Regions from separate parts of the Mesorhizobium sp. ESP-6-2 genome, predicted to be linked through region 3. Evidence: riboswitches for the same ligand, from Rfam matches in the RefSeq annotation. Region 3 holds a riboswitch; each other region holds the start of a gene.
What was found. A riboswitch is a leader RNA that binds a small molecule or an ion and turns the genes downstream of it on or off. The one in region 3 is predicted to bind cobalamin.
Positions count from the first base shown of each region.

Region 1: linked by a shared signal. The riboswitch ahead of LB532_RS07595 (DUF1636 family protein) and the one ahead of bluB (5,6-dimethylbenzimidazole synthase) in region 3 are both predicted to bind cobalamin.
Region 2: linked by a shared signal. The riboswitch ahead of LB532_RS07765 (CbtB domain-containing protein) and the one ahead of bluB (5,6-dimethylbenzimidazole synthase) in region 3 are both predicted to bind cobalamin.

Region 1 covers NZ_JAIUGT010000002.1:492,070-496,968, forward strand. Annotated here, with positions in the region: gene cobN (cobaltochelatase subunit CobN) at 1-533, opposite strand, end outside; gene cobW (cobalamin biosynthesis protein CobW) at 550-1,602, opposite strand; gene LB532_RS07595 (DUF1636 family protein) at 1,605-2,051, opposite strand; cobalamin riboswitch at 2,089-2,293, opposite strand; gene LB532_RS07600 (winged helix-turn-helix domain-containing protein) at 2,323-3,522, opposite strand; gene LB532_RS07605 (NADH-quinone oxidoreductase subunit A) at 3,855-4,220, shown strand; gene LB532_RS07610 (NuoB/complex I 20 kDa subunit family protein) at 4,211-4,792, shown strand; gene LB532_RS07615 (NADH-quinone oxidoreductase subunit C) at 4,797-4,899, shown strand, end outside.
Region 2 covers NZ_JAIUGT010000002.1:525,470-530,368, forward strand. Annotated here, with positions in the region: gene LB532_RS07750 (DUF1624 domain-containing protein) at 1-417, opposite strand, end outside; gene LB532_RS07755 (MFS transporter) at 649-1,848, shown strand; gene LB532_RS07760 (aromatic ring-hydroxylating oxygenase subunit alpha) at 1,852-3,021, opposite strand; cobalamin riboswitch at 3,156-3,352, shown strand; gene LB532_RS07765 (CbtB domain-containing protein) at 3,388-3,567, shown strand; gene LB532_RS07770 (CbtA family protein) at 3,583-4,380, shown strand; gene cobU (bifunctional adenosylcobinamide kinase/adenosylcobinamide-phosphate guanylyltransferase) at 4,373-4,888, shown strand; gene cobO (cob(I)yrinic acid a,c-diamide adenosyltransferase) at 4,890-4,899, shown strand, end outside.
Region 3 covers NZ_JAIUGT010000004.1:213,225-218,123, reverse strand. Annotated here, with positions in the region: gene LB532_RS13530 (MFS transporter) at 1-889, opposite strand, end outside; gene LB532_RS13525 (TetR/AcrR family transcriptional regulator) at 1,010-1,615, shown strand; gene bluB (5,6-dimethylbenzimidazole synthase) at 1,701-2,453, opposite strand; cobalamin riboswitch at 2,502-2,682, opposite strand; gene LB532_RS13515 (histone deacetylase family protein) at 2,805-3,731, shown strand; gene LB532_RS13510 (exodeoxyribonuclease VII small subunit) at 3,735-3,986, shown strand; gene LB532_RS13505 (DUF2277 domain-containing protein) at 4,085-4,351, shown strand; gene LB532_RS13500 (pirin family protein) at 4,392-4,899, shown strand, end outside.

The DNA of each region.
Region 1 (4,899 bases), on a different contig from region 3:
CCCGCCTTCGGCACGCTTACCGGCTCGGCTGCTATCGCATCAGACCCCGCCAACCGCGCCAGCCTGCGCACCAGGGCGCTCATATTGGCCGGGCCGCCCTCGCGGAAATAATTGAGCAGCCCGTCCAGTTCCTCGCGCGGCAGCGTCGAGGCTTCGATCAGCCTGATATCCTCGTCGTGGCTCTCGCCGGGAAGCAGTGCCAGCTTTATGCCGCGCTCGCGGGCAACCGCGGCCAACTGGTCGCAGCCGTAGCGCCACCACTCGTAACCGCCGAGAATACGCACCAGGATGATTTTGGCGTGACGGGCGACGCTGTCGATCCAGAGGTCGACGGACATGGGGTGGCGCAGGTCGCGGAGCGCGGCCAGCCGCATCGTGGGCAGCCGATCGGCGTCGCCTTTCCAGGCCGCCGCCAATCCGGCTAGGTCGCTGTCGGTGAAGGACAGCGCCACCATATCCGCCGGCGTCTGCCGCAGATCGACCGGCTCGGCGAGATCGTCGAGCGAGGCGGATGTGGTGGCGAGGATGTGCATCGCGGTCGCTGTTGCGTCAGCCGGCGAGTATACGCTCGATCGCCGGGCGGTTCAGCCCCTTGAGGCCGATGACGACCAGGCGCGAGCGGCGGTCGTCGTCAGCCGTCCAGGCGCGGTCGTAGTAATGATTGACGCGCGGACCGACCGCCTGCAGCAACAGGCGCATCGGCTTGCCGCCGACCTCGACGAAGCCTTTCACCCGCAGCACGTTTTCCTGTTCGGCCGCGGTGGCGACGCGCTTTGCCAGGTCGTCCGGATTGGCGATCGAGGGGATGTCGACGATAAACGTATCGAAGTCGTCGTGCTCGTGGTCGAAGGCGCCGTCATGATGGGACTTGCGGTTCTCGATGTCGTCCTCGACGGCGAGGCCCAGCCCGAGCAGCACGGACGGATCGACCTTGCCATGAGCTGTCGGCACGACCTTCACGGCGCGGGCGGAGTGTTCGCCAATGACGGCGTTGGCGCGAGCCGAACCTGCGGCATCCATCAGGTCGCTCTTCGACAGGATGATGAGGTCGGCGCAGGCGATCTGGTCCTCGAACACCTCCTCGATGGGATCGTCGTGGTCCAGTGTCTGGTCCTGCGCGCGTTGCGCCTGCAGGGCGTCCATGTCGTTGGCGACGCGCCCCTCGGCGAGTGCCGGACCGTCGACCACGGCGATCACGCCGTCGACTGTCACCCGGCTCTTCACCGTCGGCCACTGGAATGCCTGGACCAGCGGCTTGGGCAGAGCCAAGCCTGAGGTCTCGATCAGGATGTGGTCGACCTTCGGCGTCAGCGACAGGATCTGGTCGAGCGCCGGGACGAAATCGTCGGCGACGGTGCAGCAGATGCAGCCATTGGCCAGTTCGACGATGTTTTCCTCCGGGCAGGTGTCGATGCCGCAGCCCTTCAGGATCTCGCCGTCGATGCCGATGTCTCCGAATTCGTTGACGATGATGGCGATACGCCTGCCGCCCGCGTTTTCCAGTAGATGGCGGACCAGCGTGGTCTTGCCGGACCCCAGGAAGCCGGTGACGACGGTACAGGGGACGCGGGAGAGAGTGGCGGCGGAAACTGCGGCGGTCATGATCAGTCCTTCAGCATGTCGAGGGGAGGAATGCGGGCAACGAGGCCGCGCTTGAGGGAATCCGGACGGCCGCGCCACGGAATGAGGCCGTCGGTCGAAGAGGCGAAGAGTTTCGCGCCGGTGACGAGATCGGCGCCGCTGGCGATGTTTAGGTCGCCGAAGACATAACTCCAGCAGCCGTCGCGAAGAATCGCGGCACTGAGGCGGCGCTTGCAATTGCCGAGGCATTCGACGGTGCGGACGCGGACATTGTCGGCCGTTGCGGCTTGGCGCGTGTCTTGAGCCAAAACTTCGCCGGCGCGGGGATGGGCGTCGGAACCGGTCTCATCGCGGCAGGAAGCGCAGACGATGATGGTGACGCCGGCCAAGGCCTCGCTATCGCCAGACAAGTCGCTATCGCCAGACAAAATGTCCGCTGTTTCAGCCGGGAAACTGCTGTCGCGTTCCAAATCGGGCTCCTTGCCCGGAAAACCCGCCGGGCGATCGGATTCTTATGTCTCAGACGGCAGGTCTCCTGGCTCGCGGGTCATCGCCTTCGTGCCGCCTTCCCGGGACCGTCCCAGTGGTTTTCGGCCTTGGCTCGTCGCTTACAGTTGCGGGGACAGCCGCGGATTTGAAATCGAGATTTCGCACCGCATTCCCTCTTGGCTCCTCCCTTTGCCGAGAGGAGACCGTCTCGATGGGATTTAGGCTCTTGCGGGCGGCGGTGTCAACGCGCGTCTACGACACGGCAATGTCGGCGAGCGGCTGCCCAAGGTCGCCGGCGGGCGTAATCTCAATCCGTTCGAGGCCGAGCCAGCCCTGCATCTGCGTCAATTCCTGGAAGAGTTGCGCGGCGGTTTCAGGCGGCGCGCTGGGCTCGGCATAGGCCGCGTGGACGCGTAGCACGCCGGCCGGCCGGTCGGCCTTGAGGTCGACGCGCGCCACGATCCTGTCGCCGAGCAGGAAGGGCAGGACGTAATAACCGTATTGCCGCTTTTCGGCAGGGGTGTAGATTTCTATGCGGTAGTGGAAATCGAACAGCCGCTCCGTGCGCGAGCGCTCGAAGACCACCGGATCGAACGGCGCCAGCAGGGCGCGGGCGTCGATCCTGCGGGGAATGCGGGCCTCCTTGTGGAGGTAAGCCGGTTTGTTCCAATCCTCGACACGCACCGGCACCAGCTCGCCTGTTTCAACCAGTTCCTCCAGCCGGCCCTTCATGTCGGCCGGCGACAAGCGAAAGTAGTCGCGCAGGTCGCTCGCTGTCGCGACGCCATGGGCGCGGGCGGAGATCCGCAGCAATTCCCGATGCGCGTCCTCGGCTGATGGCACCGGCAGATCGAGGATTGCCTGCGGCAGCACGCGCTCGGGCAGATCATAGAAGCGTTCGAAGCCACGGCGATGCGCGGTGGTGATGCGTCCTGCCCAGAACAGCCATTCGAAGGCATGCTTGGCGTGGCTCCAGCCCCACCAGCCGCCGGATCCCTTTTGGCCTTCGAACGCGGACGCGGCGATCGGACCGCGTTCTGCGACCTCGCGGTAGATCTCTTCTATATAGGCGGCGTGCTCGCGCCCCCATTTGGCCAGTCCCAGGTACATTTCATCGCCGCGCTCGGCGCGCTGCATGCGCCAACGCATCAACGGATAGGTCTCGACCGGCAGGAAGGAAGCCTCGTGCGCCCAGTATTCGAAAACCGTGCGCTTGCGCGTGACGGCGGCGTTGTCGAGCAAGGCGAACGGGTAGGGGCCAAGGCGCGAATAGAGCGGCATGTAATGAGCGCGCACCACCGCGCTGACGGAATCGATCTGCAGCAGGCCGGTACGCGAGAGCACGCGGGCGAAGTGGCGTCGGTCGGGCGTGCCGGCTGGGCGGGGATCAGTGAACCCTTGGGCGGCGAGCGCGATGCGCCGGGCCATGGCGAGCGAGATCTTTTCCTTCATTCGGATGCGACTCTGAGGCGTGTTGAGCGTCGTTCGGACAGTTGATTCCAGCGATGCTAGCAGGGTTTTGTCGGCAATTCTGTCAGGAGAGAAAAGTGGAGTAAAAAGCGAAGGAAATCAGACAGGAGCGGATCGGACCAGTTTCTTCCCTTATGCCGTCCAGGCCGGTGTTTTGAACAAGGTTTGACTTGCTTCGCCGGAAGCGCTGCGCTAACCCTCGCCGCGTTGCAGCAAAGGCCCCTTAAAACGGTTCAGCGGTTAAACTGTCACGCTTCCGCAATAGGGTCTGGTGCTGTAATCAAAATGGATTGGCGCCAACGGAAAGCCGCAGCATGAACGCACTTCTCGGTTCGTACCTGCCCATCGTCCTGTTTATCGCAGTGGCGGCGGCTGTCGGCGTTGCGCTTATCGTGGCGCCGTTCCTGGTGGCCTATCGCAATCCCGACCCGGAAAAGCTTTCCGCCTACGAATGCGGGTTCAACTCGTTCGATGACGCCCGCATGAAGTTCGACATCCGCTTCTACCTGGTGTCGATCCTGTTCATCATCTTCGACCTGGAAGTGGCCTTCCTGTTTCCGTGGGCGGTGTCGTTCTCGAAAATCGGCATGCTCGGTTTCTGGTCGATGATGGTGTTCTTGGCAGTGCTGACCATCGGCTTTGCCTATGAATGGAAAAAAGGAGCGCTCGAATGGGATTGAGCGACAGTTCCGGCACGCTCGTCGCGCCGAAGCCCAAGGGTCTGATCGATCCCAATACCGGCAGGCCGGTTGGGTCCGATGATCCGTTCTTCCTCGAAATCAACAACGAACTCGCCGACAAGGGTTTTCTCGTCACCTCGACCGAAGCGCTGATCACCTGGGCGCGCAGCGGCTCGCTGATGTTCATGACCTTCGGCCTCGCCTGCTGCGCCGTCGAGATGATCCACACCTCGATGCCGCGCTACGATTCGGAGCGGTTCGGTGTTGCCCCTCGCGCGTCTCCGCGCCAGTCCGACATCATGATCGTCGCCGGCACGCTGACCAACAAGATGGCCCCGGCGCTGCGCAAGGTCTACGACCAGATGCCGGAACCGCGCTACGTCATCTCGATGGGCTCCTGCGCCAATGGCGGCGGCTATTACCACTATTCCTATTCGGTGGTGCGCGGCTGCGACCGCATCGTGCCGGTCGACATCTATGTGCCCGGCTGTCCGCCAAGCGCCGAAGCGCTGCTCTATGGCATTCTTCTGCTCCAGAAGAAGATCCGCCGCACCGGCACGATCGAACGGTAAATCCATGGCCGCATCCCTGAGCGAACTGTCGACCTATCTCGGCGAAAAACTGATTGGCCGCGTCAATGAAGCGGTGTTCGCCTATGGCGAACTCACCATCCATGTCG
Region 2 (4,899 bases), on a different contig from region 3:
CGGCAGGCGCAGGAATGCCAGCCCGAGCAGGCTCGCCAGCGCGATCTGGTGCAGGATGCCGAAGAAGATCCAACCATCCGGTGTGGCGATACGGGTGGCGACCGAAATGGCGATCGCGGCCCCGGCGACCATGGCGAAGCGTCTCCAGAAGCCGTTCCAGCGGATCTCTTTGCCATGGGCGAGATACAGGCTGACGCCGACCAGGAACAGGAAGGTTGAGGCAATGCAGCGAGCATAGAACTTCCACCAGCCGAAGGCGGTCAGGCCGGGATCGGTGTAGCCGAAGAATTCCAGGTCCCAGGTGAAATGGTAGCTCGCCATGGCGATCAGCGCGATGCCGCGCAGCATGTCGATGGCGACGATGCGCTTGGTCTTCGGCAACTCCGCGGCGGGCATGGTCGGCGTCTGGATGCTCATGGTCTCGCGATCTGATTCAGCCCCGCACGAGGACTATCACGGTTACGCCGGACAAAAGAAGGCCGTGAGCTTCGATACGGACGGTCAGCCGGCGCTGCATCAGGCACCCCTTTAGGCCAGCACGGGAAAGCCTTTGACCGGCTTCGTTTTAACCGGGGCACGTCGGTTTCCTGTTACCGGTCGCGAAATGATGGCCGCAGATTTGGCTGGTGATTCTGCTTTGGGGAAGCAATGTCCACGCATGTGCGCCATCCGATCTGGCTACCGGCCCTCAAGGCCGCGGATGCCCGCACCTTCGCCTCGCTCTACGCGGTCGAATCCTTCGCTCGCGCCACGGTGTCGAGCGTCATCCCGATCCAGGCCTACGAGATCCTCCACAATGAGCAGATCGTCTCGATCCTCTACACCATCGTGGCGATGCTCGGCCTGTCGGTGACCTTGTTCATGCCGATGCTGATCCAGCGCTTCGCCCGGCGTTGGGTCTACACGGCGGGCGCCTGCCTGCTGGCGATCGGCTCGTTGTTCTTCGTCACGCATACGCTCGCCGGGCAATTGGCCGGCATGCTATGCCGTGTCATGGGCGCCAGCGCGCTGTCGATCACGCTCAACCTTTACATCATGGACCACATCCGCAAGACCGATTTCATGCAGGCCGAATCGCTGCGCATGGCGTGGTCGATGTTTGCCTGGACGGGTGGGCCGACGCTCGGCATCTTTCTCTACACGCGCTTCGGCATCTATGCCGCGCATGGCGCGGTCGCCGTATTCGCCTTGGCCCTGCTGGCGTTGTTCTGGACCTACCGGCTCGGCGACAATCCCTCGATCCGGCCGGGCAAGACGCGCCCGGTCAATCCGCTGGCCAATATCGGCCGCTTCGTCGCGCAGCCGAGGCTGAGGCTGGCCTGGCTGATCGCCTTCGGCCGCTCCTGCTTCTGGACGACCTTCTTCGTCTACGGACCGCTGTTCATGGTCATCACCGGCGAGGGCGAACTGGCCGGCGGCATTCTGGTTTCGGCGGGCAACGCGCTTTTGTTCATGGCGATTTTCTGGGGCAAGGCGGGCAAGCGCTTCGGCGGCCGCAGGACCATGACATTTGCCTATTTCGCCATGTCGGCGATGCTGCTGGCGGCGGGTGCCGTCGGCGAAAGCGCGCCGCTCATCACCGGCGCCTTCCTGCTATGCGGCGCCTTCTTCACCATCGCGCTCGACGCGCTGGGCTCGACCGCCTTCATGCGCTCCGTGCGTTCTTACGAGCGCGCGCAGATGGCTGCGGTCTACCGCACCTATCTCGATTTTTCCGAACTGACGCCGCCGCTGGTCTATTCAGTGGTGCTGGCCTTTTTTGGCCTCGGCTCGGTTTTCGTCACGCTCGGCCTGCTTGCGGCGGTCTGCGGCTATGTCACCTGGCGGTATCTGCCGAAGTCGCTGTGAAGCTTACGGCACAAGCGCAGCGTGCCGTTCGCGCACCCAGTCGTGGAAGCGGTGAAGGTCGTACTCCTCCGGCATCAGCACGCCGGCCTTGTGGCGCATGGAGCGCAGCCCTTTCTGGTTGACCTCGCAGATCGCGGCATCCTCCTCCAGCACCTGGGTGCCGAAGCCGACGATATTGTCGATGTCGGTGGCGGCCAACGCCTCGGGCGCGAACAGCCATTCGGCGGTCAACTCGGTCTGCTCGGGGCCAAGCGGCACCAGCCGTACTGACCTGACATAGTCGACGTGGCCGACGATGAACATAGAGGGCAGGCTGGTGGCGTAGGTCTGGCCGGCGGCGCGCTCGGCCGGTGTGAGGCCCGAAAAGACCGGCCCATGCGCCTGGCCGTCGCGCGACCATGTCTCGGCACCCGCCCGCAGCCCGCCGGAAAATTCCGGCGCGTCATTGTCGGCATGGCGGGTCCATTCGGGGTCGTCATGCCGGCCCATCAGGCCGCGGCCATAGATCGGAACCAGCCGCGACAGGTCCTTGTGGACGCCGGGGCAATGCAGGCACTCGTTGAAATTTTCCCAGAAGATCTTCCAATTGCAGTTCATCACCTTGCGCAGCACATGGCCTGATGTCAGCGATTCCAGCGGCCAGTTGCCGAGATCGCCGGAGGCCTGGTCGAAGGATGAGTGCGCCGAGCCGGCGGCATCTTCCGCCAGATTGACGAAGACGAAGCCGCGCCAGACCGACAGCGAGACGCGATAGAGCGGATGGTCCGCCTTGTCGAAGCCTTCGGGCAGCGTTTTCGACGGCACGCGTACGAGATCGCCGCGCAGCGAATAGGACCATGCGTGATAGGGGCAGGTGATCAGCCGCGCCTTCAACCGGCCAGCACTTTCCTGGCAAAGCTGCGAGCCGCGATGCCGGCACGTGTTGTGGAAGGCGCGTAGCTCGCCGGTGTCGTCGCGCAGCACGACGACCTCCTGGGTGCCGACGCGGAAGGTGCGAAAGGCGAGCGGCTGGGCAAGGTCGGCCCCACGGCAGACGAGCAGCCAGTTCCTGTACCAGATGGCGTCGAGGTCGCGCTGGTAGGCCGCCGCATCCCAATAGGCCGAGGACGGCAATGTCGGCTCGGCCCGGGTGAGGCCGTTGTAGGGGGCGTGCTGGCTCTGGACGGGCTGCATGGCTGGCCTCCTGTGAGGATGGCAGCCGACACCCGGCCACGGAAATTGTCAATTGCAGCGGAGCAAGCGGCCGGACGGCGCTAAAGCGCTTGTCGCCGTCGGAATTTGGTTTGCCGGATGCGGCGATTTTCCCTATAGTCACCTTCGTCGTCGGTTCCGATTGGAGCCAAGAGGGAATGCGGTGCGGGCGGATTTGCTGCCCAATGCCGTGGCTGCCCCCGCAACTGTGTGCGGTAGTCCTCTCCATATGCCACTGAAGATTTTCTTCGGGAAGGTGGGGAAGGGCGCTGATCCGCGAGCCAGGAGACCTGCCGGCGACAGGAAACTGACTTCGATGCCCTCGGGTGGAGGGTGAAAGGACAAGACATGAATACCGCTTCCGTCTCCCTCGGCGCCTCCATCTCCTCGCAGTCGCGCCTCTTGCAACTCGCGCTCGCGGCGCTGCTCGGCATTTTCGTCGTCGGCTTTGTCGGTTTCTCGCATATCGACGCGGTCCACAATGCCGCGCACGACTATCGCCACTCGATGGCGTTTCCCTGCCACTGATAGGGATTTGACATCATGAACCTGTTTCGCAACGTCGTGTTCATCGCGGCGATCGCAGGGCTTGTGGCCGGTGTCGTTCTCGCCTGCATGCAGGCCTATGCCACCGTGCCGTTGATCCTGAAGGCGGAAGTCTACGAACAGGCCGGCGGCGGCCATCACCATGACCATACCGCACCGGCCGCGACCGACAACAACGCCATGAGCGCTGCCGCCCCGGCGGGTAACGCCATGAGCTCCGCGGCGCCGGCACCCGCTGAAGCTGCTCCGGCTGAAGAGGAAGGCTGGGCGCCGGCCGACGGCTTCGAGCGTTTCGCCTTCAGCGTGCTTGCCAACATCGTCACCGGCATCGGCTTCGCGCTGGTCCTGGTCGCGGTTTCGGAATTCGCCGGCGGCATCGGCAACTGGCGCCAGGGCGTGTTCTGGGGACTGGCCGGCTTTGCCGTGTTCACGCTGGCGCCGGGCCTCGGCCTGCCGCCGGAACTGCCGGCCATGCCTGCCGCCGAGCTTCTGCCGCGCCAGATCTGGTGGACGGCAACGGTGGCGGCAACGGCGATCGGCCTTGCCCTGATCGCCTTCCGCAAATCGCTGCCGCTGGCGATTCTGGGCGTGGTGTTGATCGTCGCGCCGCATATTGTCGGCGCGCCGCAGCCCGACAGTTTCGAGACGCCGATTCCGGAAGGCCTGCATCATCAGTTCGTGGTGGCGGTAACTGTGACCAACCTAGTCTTCTGGCTCGTGCTCGGCGCTGCCGTCGGCGTGGTGCGTGGACGCTTCACCGGCACCGCGACGAGTCTGCGCGACAGCTTTGCCTGATCGCGGAAGACTGACCTTCATCATCGGTGGTGCGCGCTCCGGCAAGAGCGCGCACGCCGAAACGCTGATGACGGCCTTGCCTTCGCCATGGACCTACATCGCCACGGCGCAAGCCTATGACGACGAGATGCGGCAGCGCATCGCGTTGCACCGGTCGCGGCGCGGCGAGGGCTGGACGACCATTGATGCACCGCTCGACCTTGTCGGTGCATTGGAGATCTTGCCGGAGGACCAGCCGGTGCTTATCGACTGCCTGACGCTCTGGCTGACCAATCACATGCTGGCCGAACATGATGTAGAGGGCGAATGCCGGCGGCTGGCTGACATGCTGTCGCGGCCGCGCGGGCCCTGGTTCGTGGTATCCAATGAGGTCGGACAAGGCATCGTGCCAGACAATGCGCTGGCGCGCCGGTTCCGCGACGCCGCCGGCCGCCTCAACCAGCAGGTCGCCGCGATTGCCGACATAGTGCTGCTGATGGTGGCGGGGCTGCCGCTCAAGGTGAAGTGACATGACCGACA
Region 3 (4,899 bases):
CGGCGGTGAGCGGCAAAAGCGTGCTGACCGCGATGATCGCGACCGCCACGGCCAGCTGGCGCTGTAGCGGCGTCTTGAGGTTGAGTGCGCCGACCACGATGCCCAACACGAACGATCCCAGCGCATAAACGCCGATCACCAGGCTTGCGGCACCGGCTTGGCCGAACTCCTTGGTGATCGCCACGGTGCTCACTTCCGTCGTCGCGAAGGTCGCGCCGATGAAGATCAGGGCGAAGGTGATGATCTGTACCGGCCGCAGGCGGATCGCCGAGCCGGCCGAACCATGGTCCGCCGGCCGCACTCTTGGTTCGGTCGATCGCTGCAGAATGAACGCTATGGAGCCCAAGGCGAGAAACAAAGTGCTCGCCAGCATGCCTGCTTCCGGAAACAGCGCCGCACTGAGGCCCACCGACAGCGACGCACCGGCGATATAGACCAGCTCGTCGGCCGCCGATTCGAAGGCGAAGGCGGTGTTCATCTCCGGCCGGCCGCGAAAAAGCTCGGTCCAGCGCGCGCGCACCATTGCCGGCATGCTGGGCATGGCCGCGGCCAGCAGCGCCGACACGAACAATGTCCATACCGGCCAATCCTGGTTGGCCGACGCAATCAGCAGCAGGAATGCCGCCACGGAGACGATGGTGGTGGGCACGACGATCCGTGTCTGGCCGAGGCGGTCGACCAGCCTGGAGATCTGCGGCGCCAGGAAAGCGTTGGCCAGCGCGAATGTCGCCGAGACGGCACCCGCCAGCCAGTATTCGCCACGCGTCTGCGACAGCATCGCCACGATGCCGATCGGCGCCATGGCGATCGGCAGGCGCGCCATGAAGCCGGCAGCGGCAAAGCCCTTGGCGCCAGGGGATCGAAAGATCTCGGAGTAGGGATTTTGCATGGTCCGTTCCTCGACAAAAGGCGATTCGGAAATTACATACGATGCGTATGAACACTAGATAGATCATACGCTGCGTATGTCAATTGGCATACGGAACGTATGTGCATAAGGCCAGAAGAAATGCACAAGCCTCGCAAGGAAATGATCGCCGAAACCCGCGCCAAATTGATTGCCGCGGCCCGGCATGCCTTCGGAACGATCGGCTATGCCGAAGCGTCGATGGACGATTTCACCGCATCGGCAGGACTGACGCGCGGTGCGCTCTATCATCATTTCGGCCACAAGAAGGGGCTCTTGCAGGCGGTCATCGCCGAGATCGACGCCGAGATGGCGGCACGGGTGAATGAGGTTGCAGCGAAAGCACCGACCCGCTGGCAAAGCTTCGTCGACGAATGCACGAGCTACATCGAAATGGCGCTGGAGCCGGAAATCCAGCGCATCATGTTCCGGGACGGTCCGGCCGTGCTGGGGGACCCCGCGCAATGGCCGAACGCCAATGCCTGCGTCGCTTCCATGACCGATCATCTGACGATGCTGCAAGGGGACGGGGTGGTGGTCCCAAGCGTCGACCCTGAGACCGCGGCGCGGCTAATCAACGGGGCGAGCAGTCAGGCGGCGCAGCGGATCGCCAATTCGAACGACCCGGAAGCGACATCAAAGACCGTGGTAGCGGCATTCAAGCAACTGCTCGAAGGATTGTTGAGGAAGGATACCGGAGCCGCCTGAAGGCGGATAGCCGAGGTGCTTCCAGGTTCAGATGCTCAGGACAAGGCGCAGGCCGCCGGCAGCGCTGCGCATGCCGTGTCGGCAATCAAATCAAGGGTTTGCCAGATTTTTCCCGTGTTGCCGCCTTGAGGCGGGCGATCGTTGACTTGAGCGGCACTTCGCCCTGTCCGCAAAACGTCTCGCTCATGATCAGCTCGGGCAGCGGCAGTCGTCGACCCCAGCCATGTGTTTCGAGGTCCGGTTTCGGCGCGAACTCGGAGACGCGGCCGACACAGAGATAGGCCACCGGCGTCACATGCTCGGGAATCGACAGAAGGTCTTTCAACGCCTGCGCCTCGATAATGCTGACCCAGCCGACCCCGACCCCTTCGGCGCGTGCCGCCAGCCAGAAATTCTGCACCGCGCAGACCGTGCTGTAGAGATCCATCTCGGGATTGTGCCAGCGTCCCAGCGGTGAACCCTGTGAGCGTCGCCGGTCGCAGGTGATGCAGATATTGAGCGCGCTTTCGCAGATGCCTTCCAGCTTGAGCTTGCGGTAGAGCGCCCGCCGCTCTTCCTCGATAGCGGGCAATTCCTGCTCGCGCGCCGCCAGGAACAGGGCGCGCACCTGTTCCCGTCGTTCGGTGCCACGAATGACGATGAAATTCCATGGCTGCATGAAGCCGACCGATGGCGCGTGATGGGCGGCAAGCAGCAGCCGCGCCAGCACCTCGTCATCGACGGCCTCTGATGTAAAATGGCTGCGGACATCGCGCCGCGTGAACATGGCGCGGTAGACCGCATCGCGCGCCATCTGGTCGAATCCGTCACCCACGGGGATGGTCATCTCGTCCGGCATCGCTTGTCCCCTTGCGATTGCAATCAACTGCCGTCCGCCTGACCATGCGGATGACGATGCCTGCCAGGCCGGTCTTCTGGCTCGGGATCAACCCGCATCCGGCGCCTTCCCGTCATCGACAGTGGCATTTACCGGCGCGGTCCCCCTTACAGCGTTGGGCACGCCACGGTATCAAACCGTGTTCCCGATTCTCCCGCTCGCGGCGGGCACCAGGCAGTGGCCGGGACTTTACGACGAAGCCTCCGCGCCGCCAATCGCCCGCGGCGACGCGAATGGACGCAGGCGCGATTTTCCCCAGCCATCAGGCCGCAACGCATGGCCATCGCCGCGCCGGGGCACTAGATAGGGAGCATGGCCACTCGTCTCTACACCCATCCGATCTTCCTCGAGCACATCACGCCACCCGGCCATCCGGAGCGGCCGGACCGCTTGCGCGCCATCGAGCGCGTGCTCGACGAGGAGGCTTTTGCCGCGCTCGACCGCCTCGAGGCGCCACAAGGCGACGAGGCCACCATTCTCTATGCGCATCCCGGGGATTTCGTCGAGCGGGTACGCGCCGCCATTCCCGAGACGGGCATCGCCCGCATCGATGCCGACACAACGGCCAGCCCGAAGAGCTGGCAAGCGGCGATCACCGCGATCGGCGCCGCCAATGCCGCCGTCGACGACGTCTTTGCCGGCAGGGCAGACAACGTTTTCGTCGCCGCCCGGCCGCCCGGCCATCATGCGGAGAAAGCGACGGCAATGGGCTTCTGCCTGTTCAACACGGCGGCCATCGCCGCACGTTATGCACAGCGCAAACACGATATCGAACGTGTCGCCATCGTCGACTGGGACGTGCATCACGGCAACGGCACGCAGGATATTTTCTGGGACGATCCGTCCGTGCTTTATTGTTCGACCCACCAGATGCCGCTCTACCCGGGCACCGGAGCAAAGAACGAAACCGGCGCCGGCAACATCATCAACGCGCCGCTTGCGCCGCAGACCGGCAGCGAGGCGTTCCGCGACGCCTTCCTGTCGCGCGTGCTGCCCTCGCTCGACAATTTTGCACCCGACCTGATCATTATTTCGGCCGGCTTCGACGCGCATCATCGCGACCCACTGGCCGAGATCAACCTGACCGAGGATGATTTCGACTGGGCCACCGGCCAACTCATGCAGCGCGCGGCGCGCCACAGCGGCAACCGGCTCGTCAGCCTGCTCGAGGGCGGCTACGATCTGCAAGGATTGGCATTTTCGGTCGCCGCCCATGTCGGGCGACTGATGAAAGGATGAATGATGGCTGGTGAAACCAACGAAGACGTCAAGGCGATGAGCTTCGAACAGGCTCTCGACGCGCTGGAGAAGATCGTCGATGATCTGGAGCGTGGCGATGTGCCGCTCGACCAGTCGATCAGGATCTACGAGCGCGGCGAGGCGCTGAAGGTGCATTGCGACCGGCTGCTCAAGGCGGCCGAGGACAAGGTGGAGAAGATCAGGCTGTCCCGCGACGGCAAGCCGATCGGGACGGAGCCGCTGGACGCGGATTGAGGCATGCAGCCGTCTCTCTGGTTTTTGACACGATCATGATTGAGGATAGAACGCGTCCCGATTGAAACGGCTCCAGGACAAGAGGAGATACGGAAGCGATGTGCAGAAACATCAAGACCCTGTTCAATTTTGATCCGCCGGCAACCGATGACGAGGTGCGCGATGCAGCCCTTCAGTTCGTCCGCAAGCTGAGCGGAACGACGCGGCCCTCGAAGCAGAACCAGCATGCCTTCGACCATGCCGTCGAGGCTATCGCGGCGTCGGCGCGCGAGCTTCTCGATTCGCTTGAAACCAACCAGCATCCGCGCAATCGCGAGGAGGTTGCGGCCAAGCTGCGGGCGAAGGCGGCGATCCGCTTTGCCTGATCTGCCCAAAGCAGCCATCGACCGCTGACAAGGAGAGTTCATGAGCTTCTTCCCCGGGAAGGACCCCGAAATAGGCGACGCCTTTGCCAGCGACCAGATCGAATTGATGGTCATTCCGAACGCCAAGGACATTGGCGGTTTTCAGGTTCGCCGTGCCTTGCCGACCGCCAGAAGGCGGCTGGTCGGTCCCTTCATCTTCTTCGACCGCATGGGGCCTGCCATCCTGCGCGCCGGTCAGGCGCTCGACGTCCGGCCGCATCCGCATATCGGCCTGTCGACGGTCACCTACCTGTTCGATGGCAGGATCAGGCATCGCGATTCGCTCGGCACCGAAATGGTGATCGAGCCGGGTGACGTGAACCTGATGACCGCCGGCCGCGGCATCGTCCATTCGGAGCGCACGCCGGAAGAACTGCGTGGCGCGCCGATGTCGGTCTCGGGCCTGCAGACATGGCTGGCGCTGCCGGACGGCAAGGAGGAAGTGGCGCCGGTGTTCGAGAACACCGCTGTCGCGCGGCTTCCCGACATTGACGCGGAAGGCGTCGGTG